One region of the Bacillus sp. N6 genome, then DNA from elsewhere that is predicted to be linked to it. Evidence: riboswitches for the same ligand, from Rfam matches in the RefSeq annotation. Region 1 holds a riboswitch; the other holds the start of a gene.
The links. Region 1 has a riboswitch for cyclic di-GMP ahead of ACUXVC_RS24005 (WxL domain-containing protein). Riboswitches for the same ligand answer to the same signal wherever they lie in the genome.
Positions count from the first base shown of each region.

Region 2: another riboswitch for cyclic di-GMP. It lies ahead of ACUXVC_RS05355 (SpaA isopeptide-forming pilin-related protein); the one in region 1 lies ahead of ACUXVC_RS24005 (WxL domain-containing protein).

Region 1 is NZ_CM127843.1:4,651,082-4,656,163, forward strand. Features, by position in the region: gene ACUXVC_RS24000 (hypothetical protein) at 1-287, opposite strand, end outside; gene ACUXVC_RS24005 (WxL domain-containing protein) at 327-2,912, opposite strand; cyclic di-GMP riboswitch class I at 3,065-3,153, opposite strand; cyclic di-GMP riboswitch class I at 3,225-3,313, opposite strand; cyclic di-GMP riboswitch class I at 3,385-3,473, opposite strand; gene ACUXVC_RS24010 (ATP-binding protein) at 3,720-4,940, opposite strand; gene ACUXVC_RS24015 (ATP-binding protein) at 4,937-5,082, opposite strand, start outside.
Region 2 is NZ_CM127843.1:1,028,059-1,033,140, forward strand. Features, by position in the region: gene ACUXVC_RS05330 (DUF975 family protein) at 1-319, shown strand, start outside; gene ACUXVC_RS05335 (hypothetical protein) at 503-946, shown strand; partial or broken gene ACUXVC_RS05340 (CPCC family cysteine-rich protein) at 943-1,209, shown strand; gene ACUXVC_RS05345 (hypothetical protein) at 1,283-1,666, opposite strand; gene ACUXVC_RS05350 (TetR/AcrR family transcriptional regulator) at 1,998-2,534, shown strand; cyclic di-GMP riboswitch class I at 2,707-2,799, shown strand; gene ACUXVC_RS05355 (SpaA isopeptide-forming pilin-related protein) at 2,859-5,082, shown strand, end outside.

The DNA.
Region 1 (5,082 bases):
CTTTTGAATACATATAGAGATAAAACAATTGAAAACAATCCTATATATTGTTTGAAGTCCCGTGTCTGGCCTCCTGTTTTCGGTAAATATTTATCTCCATTTTTATTTTTATCAACTGTCTCTTTTTTTGTATTTATCTTTGTCGGATCAGTTGATGTATTTGGTGTATAGCTATTCGAAAATGTAATACCCGCTTTTGAATTCGTACTTGTAGCCGTTACTACATTTGCCATAAGAAACGGCACACATATAACTGTGGAAACGATAATACCAACTATTTTTTTCATTACTCTCTCCTTTCTAAAATTTATATATTTCATATATTTTTAGAGAGGAGCATCGGTTAATGTCCATTCTAGCTGTCCAGCATATTTAGTATTTGCTTTGACATTCGGCCCTGGTTTTACTTGTAAATGAATTCCTTCGTTTTCCTTCCAATTTAGTAAAACCTCCTCGTCGTTTTTAGAAGTATACGAGAATGCTTCTATACTAGAAGTACTTAAAGGTGTATCCTTTCCATTTCGTTTGTAAATCAATGCTCCTGTCAATGTGTCATTTTGTGCTGAAGTTAATGGTGTGATTTCCTTTACATATACACTCCATTTTTGCTTTTTAACACGATCATCGGTTACCTTTAAAGGATTTGAAATCGTCTTCGGTGCGTATGTCGTTGTTTTCGATGGAATTGTTAAATCTCCAAATGTAATTTCTTTTGGTACGTCTACTAACTTTAAAGTCCCATCAACGACAGTAACCGGCACTTGAATCTCCGCTTGTACACCTTGCTTCGTTTCAATTACAACCGTTACAGTATGATTCCCTATTGTTTTGGTATCTGGAATATTGATTAACTTCACTAATGATATTGGTTTATCTACATCCAAATTTGTATCTACAGATAAATCTGTCACAAATTTAGAAATATCCATTTTTGTTAAATCTGTTCCTTGCACTACTTTTTGTGGGACTGGTTTCCCAGTTGGAATACCTTTATACCTTATTTTTGCGATTCCATCTCGATTACTATCTTGTCCATTCTTATCGCCATCTAAATAATTTTTAGCTGACACCGGTATTTCAAGATAACCATCTTTGTAATATTTCATTACATTAGCACCTTTTACAGGAGAACCTGTAATTGTCATTTCATAAATTTTCCCGTTGAATTCTTCTGTTTTTAGCGCATTTACTTTCGCAACCGCAGTGACTTTATTGTTTGTCCTGCTAATATCAAAGAAGCTACTTACATCATCTCCACTCTCCACATCTTGAATGGAAACATCATTCACAGTAAAATCCTTATTCACTTCACTTTCTAATACAAAAGATTTCGCATAGTGAATCTCTTTCGATTGAGCAGGCATATTTTGATATACCTTATAAGAAAGTTGACGGGAATTATCTTCCACAATATCTCCTATTACACTTGGAGCTGGAATTTCAATTTGTGCAATCGCTAATTGGTCGTATGATACATTAACACCTGAAGCATTTAATCTAACTTCTAGCGGTAATTCTGTTAAATTATCAAATGTAATTGTCATATCTGCTTCTGGAGTAGCTACTGGACCTGCTGTGCCAGAAAACTCGATTTTATTATTCCCTTTGTCTTGATACCTAATTGAACTCGTATCATACACGTATAAATTCGTTAAATGACTACCATCATTACGTAACGTTACATTTTTATAACTATTTATCCTTTTGAAATTCCACATTGCCGTTAATGGTACTTTTTTACTTGTTCCGTGTTCATAAAATTCAAAGGAAGCATTATAAGTTTGTCCTGACCTTCCGTTCCCATATAATTGTAAAAAGTTTTTTGCATCACCTTTAGTTATTGGTGTTTTAACATCTACAGATGAAGCTGTCATAGAGTGAATATTAATACGGACATCAATCCATTTCCCTTGATATTCACCAGCTTTTTTTACTAATACGTACTGTTCTCTATTTGAATTTCTAAATGTATATTGACTTTGACCAGTTCTGTCATTGCTACTACCCTTTACCTCATATGTTACTTGTGGGCTCCAAACAAATCTAAAAGCATATTTACCCGAGATAGAAGGCCCTTCACCTGTTCTATTATTTATTACCTTTACATTTGGATATTTAAGAATACTTGTAACAGGACTAGCAGCTAGTAGAGATTGGCTCTTTAATACCTTCTCAGCTTGAATAGCAGGTAATTCCTGATTATTTTCGTTTATCCTATTGCTCTCTTTTAATTCATTTTCCTTTGGTACGAGTTCTTCATTAACCTTTTCTTTCGCTAAAGTCTTCGTTTCTTTTGGAACTTCAGCATTAGTAGAATTTATTTCTTGTTTTTTATTTTCTTCCGATACTTTCACTTTTTCACTTATTTCTTTTTTCATAACTTCCTCTGAAGCCTTTGGATTTTCATCAGAAATGGCTACATTTAAAACCTCTTTTTTCTCTACAACATGTAGAGAAGGAGATTCAATTTTCTTTTCATTCCCTTCAAACTTCACTATCGGTTCAAATTTGTACTCTCCAGCTTTTTTCATTTGAATGACTACATATACGTCACCGATAAAATTACTTTGTTCATTCTTTTCAATTTTTACAATGTGATCTTCTGTTACTGAAATGTTTTGAATCGCTTTATTGTTTTCGTTCATTTTTTTCGTTTCTGCTTCATTGAACAGCTGTTCATTAGATAATTTCAGCTCGATATTAGCATCTTGTTTATTTGTATTTGTAATCTTTAATACTACATTTTCATCAACTTTTATTTCTTGTTTATCCATATGAACGATAAAACGTCCTTGCTCGTCGTTTGTAACCGCATAAACTTTCGTTGCAGAGTAATCTAGCACACCAACTTGCGTAAATAATATTCCTCCAGCGAGAAGTATACGCCCAAATTTACCTATTTGATTTTGCAATGTACTTCCCTCCCTCATTTCTTATGAACTGAATATTTCTAACATTAAATTTATTGTTCAGCTAAATTTACAATCATAATGTGTATTCCTAGAAAATAAAAAGCCTGGTTGCCTTTTCGATTTTCATACATCACAACATGTGTGAAAATCCAAACTGCAACCAGACTATCATAGTAATTTTCATTACCTTAGACTCTTAGCTTTGCGACCTATCCTTTCGAACAGTGTGCCCATTTATTTTTTCTTTTTGAGACAATAAAAAATCTGGTTGCCTCTTCGATTTTCATACATACAACTATGTGTAAAAATCCAAACTGCAACCAGACTATCATAGTAATTTTCATTACCTTAGACTCTTAGCTTTGCGACCTATCCTTTCGAATAGTGTGCCCATTTATTTTTTCTTTTTGAGACAATAAAAAATCCGGTTGCCTCTTCGATTTTCATACATACAACTATGTGTGAAAATCCAAACTGCAACCAGACTATCATAGTAATTTTCATTACTTTAGACTCTTAGCTTTGCGACCTATCCTTTCGAATAGTGTGCCAAAAATAGGTATTTATTTATCGTGTTTTGAATATACCATTAAAACCCAAAAAAGAAAATAGTTTTTTTAGAAAAAAACAATTAATTTTTATAGTCTAAATTTTTTACTTGAAAATCCATAATAAAAACTAAAAAAACATTTTGATCTTAGAAATACATCATACATTCTTTATCGATAAAATGAGATTTTTACTATCCACAAATAGCAAGATAAAATAGAAAAAACATCACTTATTTGGAAGTGATGTTTTTTCTATTTAATGCAGTGGTAACATAACCTCAACCGTCGTTCCAACCCCAACTTCACTTTCAAAACTCATTTTACCGTTGTGGTCTTTAATAATTTTTTCTGTAACTACTAAACCTAGACCAGTTCCTGTTTCTTTCGTTGTATAAAAGGCTTCATTTAACTTTGGAATTTTATCTTTCGGAATGCCGCATCCCTCATCTTTCACTTGAATGATGATTCCATCTTTTACAGTAACTTTAATCGTAATTGTTCCGCCAACTGACATTGCTTCAATTGCATTTTTAATTAAATTAAAAAAGACCTGTTTTAATCGTTTTTCATCACATGTAATCGATGGTAAGTCTTTACTGTAAATACCTTGTATGTAGACTCCTTGTTTTAAAGCAGGCTTTTCCATAACTCGAATAACATAAGAGATAATTTCTTGTATGTTATGAGTTTCTGATTCTAGTGATTTAGATTTCTCAAATCCACTAAGTTCTGTAGCAATTATATGAATCCGATCTACTTCTTGTTTCATAATATCACTATAAATTTTATCCTCTGGATGCTTGTCTGCTTGTTTATTCACAAGTTTTTTTAAGTTTGCTAAAGGTCTTCTAATCTTATAACCAATAACCGTTGCCATCTTTCCAACAGCTGCTAGTTTTTCTGTCTGTTTTATTTCTTTGTCCATCATCTCAAGCGTCCGAACATAAGACTGAACCCTCAAAAATATAATCCAACATATGATAGTAAATACGCTATATAATGCCATTGGGATTAAAACGAGAGAAGATTGAATAATGATTCCTGTAAGAGCATACTTTCCGACAAGTATCGCTGGAATTAACCAGAAATATCTTTTATTCACAAAGATTGGTGCAAACAAAATAAAAAATCCTTCTACTATATTTCCACCGTCAAATTCTGCATCGCTACCATAATAAATCATAATGTTATGGATAAAATCTAATACATTATAGCCAATTAGAATAATATACTTTACCGCAAAAGCATTCTTCCATTTCATAAAGTATATCCCAACGCAAAACAATACCACCATCAAAAAGTAAAGCCATAAACCTAAACCATCTTCAAACTCTCCTACCCCTTCTTGCTCTCCACCGATTAACGGTACGATAAATTCATAAGCAAGATCATATACAAAAAATATAATGAAAAATAAACTTAAAAATGCTTTCAGCGCCTTTATTTCTTCGTTTTTAAATATATAGCCTTTATTCATATGGTAACTCCTAGCTTTTCTTCCACTTGGATTTCAGTATTTCCACACTTCTTTGGGAGAATGATGTCTATTCTCGTTCCAGTATCTCTTTCACTTGAAATATGCAGCTCACCAAGGTGCTCGGCGACAATTCGATTCGCTA
Region 2 (5,082 bases), 1.7 Mb from region 1:
ATACTTGACTCTATGGACATTGCTTCTTATTATTCCAGGTATTATTAAATCATTTTCTTATTCTATGACATATTTTATTTTGAATGATCATCCAGAATATACAGCGAATCAAGCGATTACTGAGAGTCGTCATATGATGAATGGACATAAAATGGATTACTTTTTACTATGCTTAAGTTTCTTAGGCTGGTTCATATTAAGTATTCTTACTATAGGAATCGGTTTCTTATGGTTAGCACCGTATTTCTACGCGACATCAGCCGCATTTTATGAAGAGGTTTCAAAAGAATATTATAAAAAAGAAGGCACTACTTTCTAATAACCACTTATCCCCTAAAGAATATAGGGCACAGATAGTTTAGATGTTCTGTTTAGGGGGGATTTCAGGATAAGGTATAGGTTTTTATATAAAAATTATGCCCTCTATGTTTTAGCATAGAGGGCTATTTTTTTTTGGGTGAAAGTAATGAATAATATATGTGAAACAAAAAAAGTGAGGTGAATGAGAGTGAGCAAATTTTTAATACCGTATTCGTTTTCTATATTAAGTTTCTTTATTTCAGTAACGGCACTTGATTTATATGATAGGATGGGAAACAATAGTGAGCTGGTTTCGCCGAACATAATCGGTAAGATAATTCAATCTACTGCGCAAATGGGAGTCCTTACATTATATTTCGGAGTACCTATCATTTTAGGTGGCTGTCTACTTGGTGAGCTATTGTTTAGAGGTATCATTTTACGATTTAAACTAAGCTATATTCTATCTTTATTATTATATTTACTTTTAGCTTTTAGTATTGTTTCTGTAACGATTGGAATTCCAACTACATATGAGGATTCTAATACTACTTTCATGGTAATAACTATGATTTGCGCTGTTACATTCTTTATGGGCCGGAATATATGGGAGAAAAAAGAAATGAATAATGGAGTAACAGAATGAAATATACATGTCCGTGCTGCGGGTATAGAACAATAGAAGAAGAACCACCAGGTACATATGAAATTTGTAATATATGTTACTGGGAAGATGATGAGGTACAGTTTAACGATCCTGACTTTGAAGGCGGGGCAAATGAAGTCTCGTTAAGATAAGCACAGAAAAACTTCATTGCATTTGGTGCTTGCGAGGAATGTTTTGTGAAATCAGTTAGAAAGCCGACTAGCGAAGATATGAAGGATACTAGTTGGAAGCAAATTAGTTAAATAGATTTAAATAAAAATGTTATTACTCGATGTAACAAGAGTAATAACATTTTTTTATGTAATGATGAAAGAATTAACGGCGTCTTATAAGGTAAAATAATAAAGATGATAACGTAATAGGTAGGCCTGTTTCCAAAAAGGCTTCTAAATTAAAGGATAGAAAATATCGGTCGTTAAACAACATAAAGAAGAAATGATTGTAGGAAATACCTAACACTATAAATAAAGGAATACCGATTTTTAATTCGTGACTTCCTTTTATTTTTCTATAACAAAATTCGCCTATTAAACAACCGATAAGAACAGGAATACTTCCAAGAATTGAAAGCATAATAATAGATACCCAAATCGGCCCCCATGAATCCGCATAATTTGGAACGCTTGTATACTGTAAAACATTCACAATGATAGAAAAAAACAGTAAGCATATTAAATAACTAATAGAAAATTTTTTCAATGGAATCATCCTTATAAAATTTCACTTTATTTTTATGAAAATATAAACCTCTTTAAATTATAGATTAGATGTATAAGGATAATCAATTTTTATACATTTCGTGTTTATGGATATATTTTCAATGAATATAAAAGTATAGATGTATAGTCAACTTTGTATATTTAATGTTATCATATTGAATGATATGGAAATTTTTAATAGAATAAGTAACTAAAAATTCAAAGGTAATGAAGCTTTTGTTGTATAAAGAAAATACTTAGTAGTAATCAACAATATTAAAAATAAGATTCGTATTTATATAAATTTAGTAGAAATGGGGTTTTAAAAAGGAATGAGTATCAGCATAACGCGGCAAAAGATTTTGGCGGCCGCTTCTCAAATTGTGCAATGTAAAGGGGTTGCTAAATTAACCTTAGAAGCAGTGGCAAAAGAGGCGGGTGTAAGTAAAGGTGGATTATTGTATCACTTTGCAAATAAAGAAGCTTTAATAGAAGGTATGATAGTCAGAGGGATAGAGGATTATGAGGGCGCTATTTACAATAGAGTAGCGGAAGACTCAGAGAGGAAAGGGAGATGGGTTCGCTCTTTTGTAGAGGAAAGATTAAGTAATGAGAGAAGAACAGAAGAGTTGTCTAGTAGTATGATGGCAGCATTCATGTTAAAACCTGAATTACTTGAGCCATTACAACAATCATTTCAGCAACTGCAAAAGAATATAGAAAACGATGAGATAGATTCAGTTTGTGCAACAATTATTAGATTAGCAGCAGATGGATTATGGTATTCGGAATATTTAGGGGTTGGCAGACTAAGCCCCGAGTTAAGAGAAAAAGTGATTCAAGCTCTTATTAGTAATTCGTATAAATAGAATATACTAACTATATAATGTGAAAACAATTCACCATTACTTATTTAATGTAGTGGTGAATTGTTTTTTTTATTAGAAAAATAGAACAATTTTATAGAGTATTGAATTATAACCGTCCAGACGGTATAGTAATATTTGGTTTAAGAGGAAAATGAAACAAAAAAAGAATAAAGGATATTTTTAGCACACTATTCGAAAGGATAGGCCGCAAAGCTTAGAGTCTACGGTAATACATATTGGTTACTAAGATCGTCTGGTTGCACATTTTTGATGCAACCGGACGGTCTTTTTTTGTTATATAAATATAAAAAATAGGAGGGAACTATGCAAATGAAAAGTACTAAAAGGCATATTTCAATGGTTTCATTAGTTTTTCTAGTATTATTTTCAGTGCTGAATGTGTGGGCTCCAGTTATTCAAGCTGCTGTGATGAAAAGTCCAGTGGATGAAATTAATATTTCCCGTACTGATGGCACGACATCTGAACCGTATCAAGCCTCAGATGGTATGAAAGTAGAAGTGAAGTGGTCAGCTAAAGAAAAAATAAAAAGTGGAGATCAATTCACAATTGATATGCCAAAAGAGTTTCGAAAAGACCTTATGAATATGAGTTTTCCTTTAAAAGATGCTGAAGGAAAAACAGTTGGTACATGTGAGATGAAAAAGGGTCTATTAACGTGTACTATGGGTGATTACGTAGAAGGAAAGAATAACATTAAAGGTTCTTTATTCGTAGAATTCTACTTTGGTCTAGAAGCATATGATGGTGTTAAAGAAATTCCATTAGAATTTAACGTTGATGGTCAAATCGTCAATAAAGAAGTAAATGTAAGTAATACGACAGAGAGACCGAAGCCACAGCCCAATACAGATAATCTATTGAAATGGGGTTCTTATAATCAAGAAGATCCTTCGATTGCTGATTGGCTTGTATACGTAAATGCAACTGGAACAGAAATGCAAGATCTTAAATTAACAGATACATTAGGACCTGGGCATGAGTTAATTACAGACAGCGTAGTATTAGAAGAGGCTGTATTTGAAGATGGTTATGCACCAACAAATATTAAGCCAGCAGATTTATCTAACATTAAAATTAATGCAACAAAGGCTGGATTTACAATTGAGTTTCCAGACAGTTCAAAAGGTTATATTTTAAGATATAAAACAAAGATTACTAATCCTGCTGCAAAGCCTCATAAAAATACTGTGAAATTAGAAGGTAAAAATATTAAAACTGAAGAAAAAGTAGGACAAGTATTCGTAAGTGGTGGAGGGGGAACCGGTTCAGGTGACGATAATCCACCTAGTATTGAAAAAAATATAGTTGATGAGAATGGCAAGCTTGTAGAGAATGAGCAGCTAACACAAATGGATCAAGTGATTCAATACCAAGTTGGTACACATATACCGAACGATCCTCCTAAATACACATCAATGGTAATTAGTGATGATTTAGAAGATGTTTTAGAAGTATTAGAGGCAAAAGTGTATGATCAAAATGGCCAAGATATTACTTCTAAAGGGACGTTAAAGATAGATAAGCAAAGAAGTGAAGTAACATTTACGTTTGGTGAGAATTTTGACTATAAGTCATATGAAGACCAGATAATTAATCTTAGTATCAAGGCGAAAATTAAAAATAATGCAGACTTATCTTCTTACGTAGATAAGAAGATTCCTAATAAAGCGGAATTACATTTTGATGATAAAATATTAACATCAAAAGAAGTAACTATTACGCCGCCTGAAGCTCCAAAAGATGGTACAGTATCGCTTCATAAAATAGATTCTGAGAATCCGAACAAAGGGTTAAAAGGTGCCGAATTTGAAGTTCGAAATAGTGCAAATGAAGTTGTTGCAAAACTGAAAACGGACGAAAAAGGTTTTTCAGTACCTCAAACTTTAGCTCCTGGGACGTATAAAGTTTATGAAACAGTAGCGCCAGAAGGATATCAAAAATTAACAAGCCCAGTAGAGATTACACTTCAAGCTGGAGAAACAAAAACAATTGAAATTAAAAATACTATGCAAAAGGGTCAAATTGAAGTAAAGAAAATTGATTCGGAAAATGGTGAAAAACCATTAGCAAATGCAGAGTTTGATATAGTAAAAGACGGTGTAGTAGTCGAACATATTGTTACAGATAAAGATGGTAAGGCAATCTCTAAACCGTTAGCACCAGGGAAGTATATTTTAAAAGAAACGAAAGCGCCTGAAGGCTACCAATTAAAAGAAACAGAGTTCGAAGTAAATGTAACAGGGGACGGCATATTCCCAATACAAGTGGAAAATGCAATGGTTGACAAAGGTAATATAGAAATCACAAAACTGGACAAAGAAAACGGGGCAGTATTAGCGGGTGTCGAATTTGAAGTCCAAGATGAGAAAGATGGCGTAGTAAGAAAAGTAGTAACAGATAAAGATGGAAAAGCAAACGTTTCAGATCTATCAGTAGGAAAGTACAAATTAGTAGAGACGAAAAGCTTACCAGGTTACAAAAATCTAGCAGAACCAGTACTATTTGAAATTACAAAAGGTATGACAA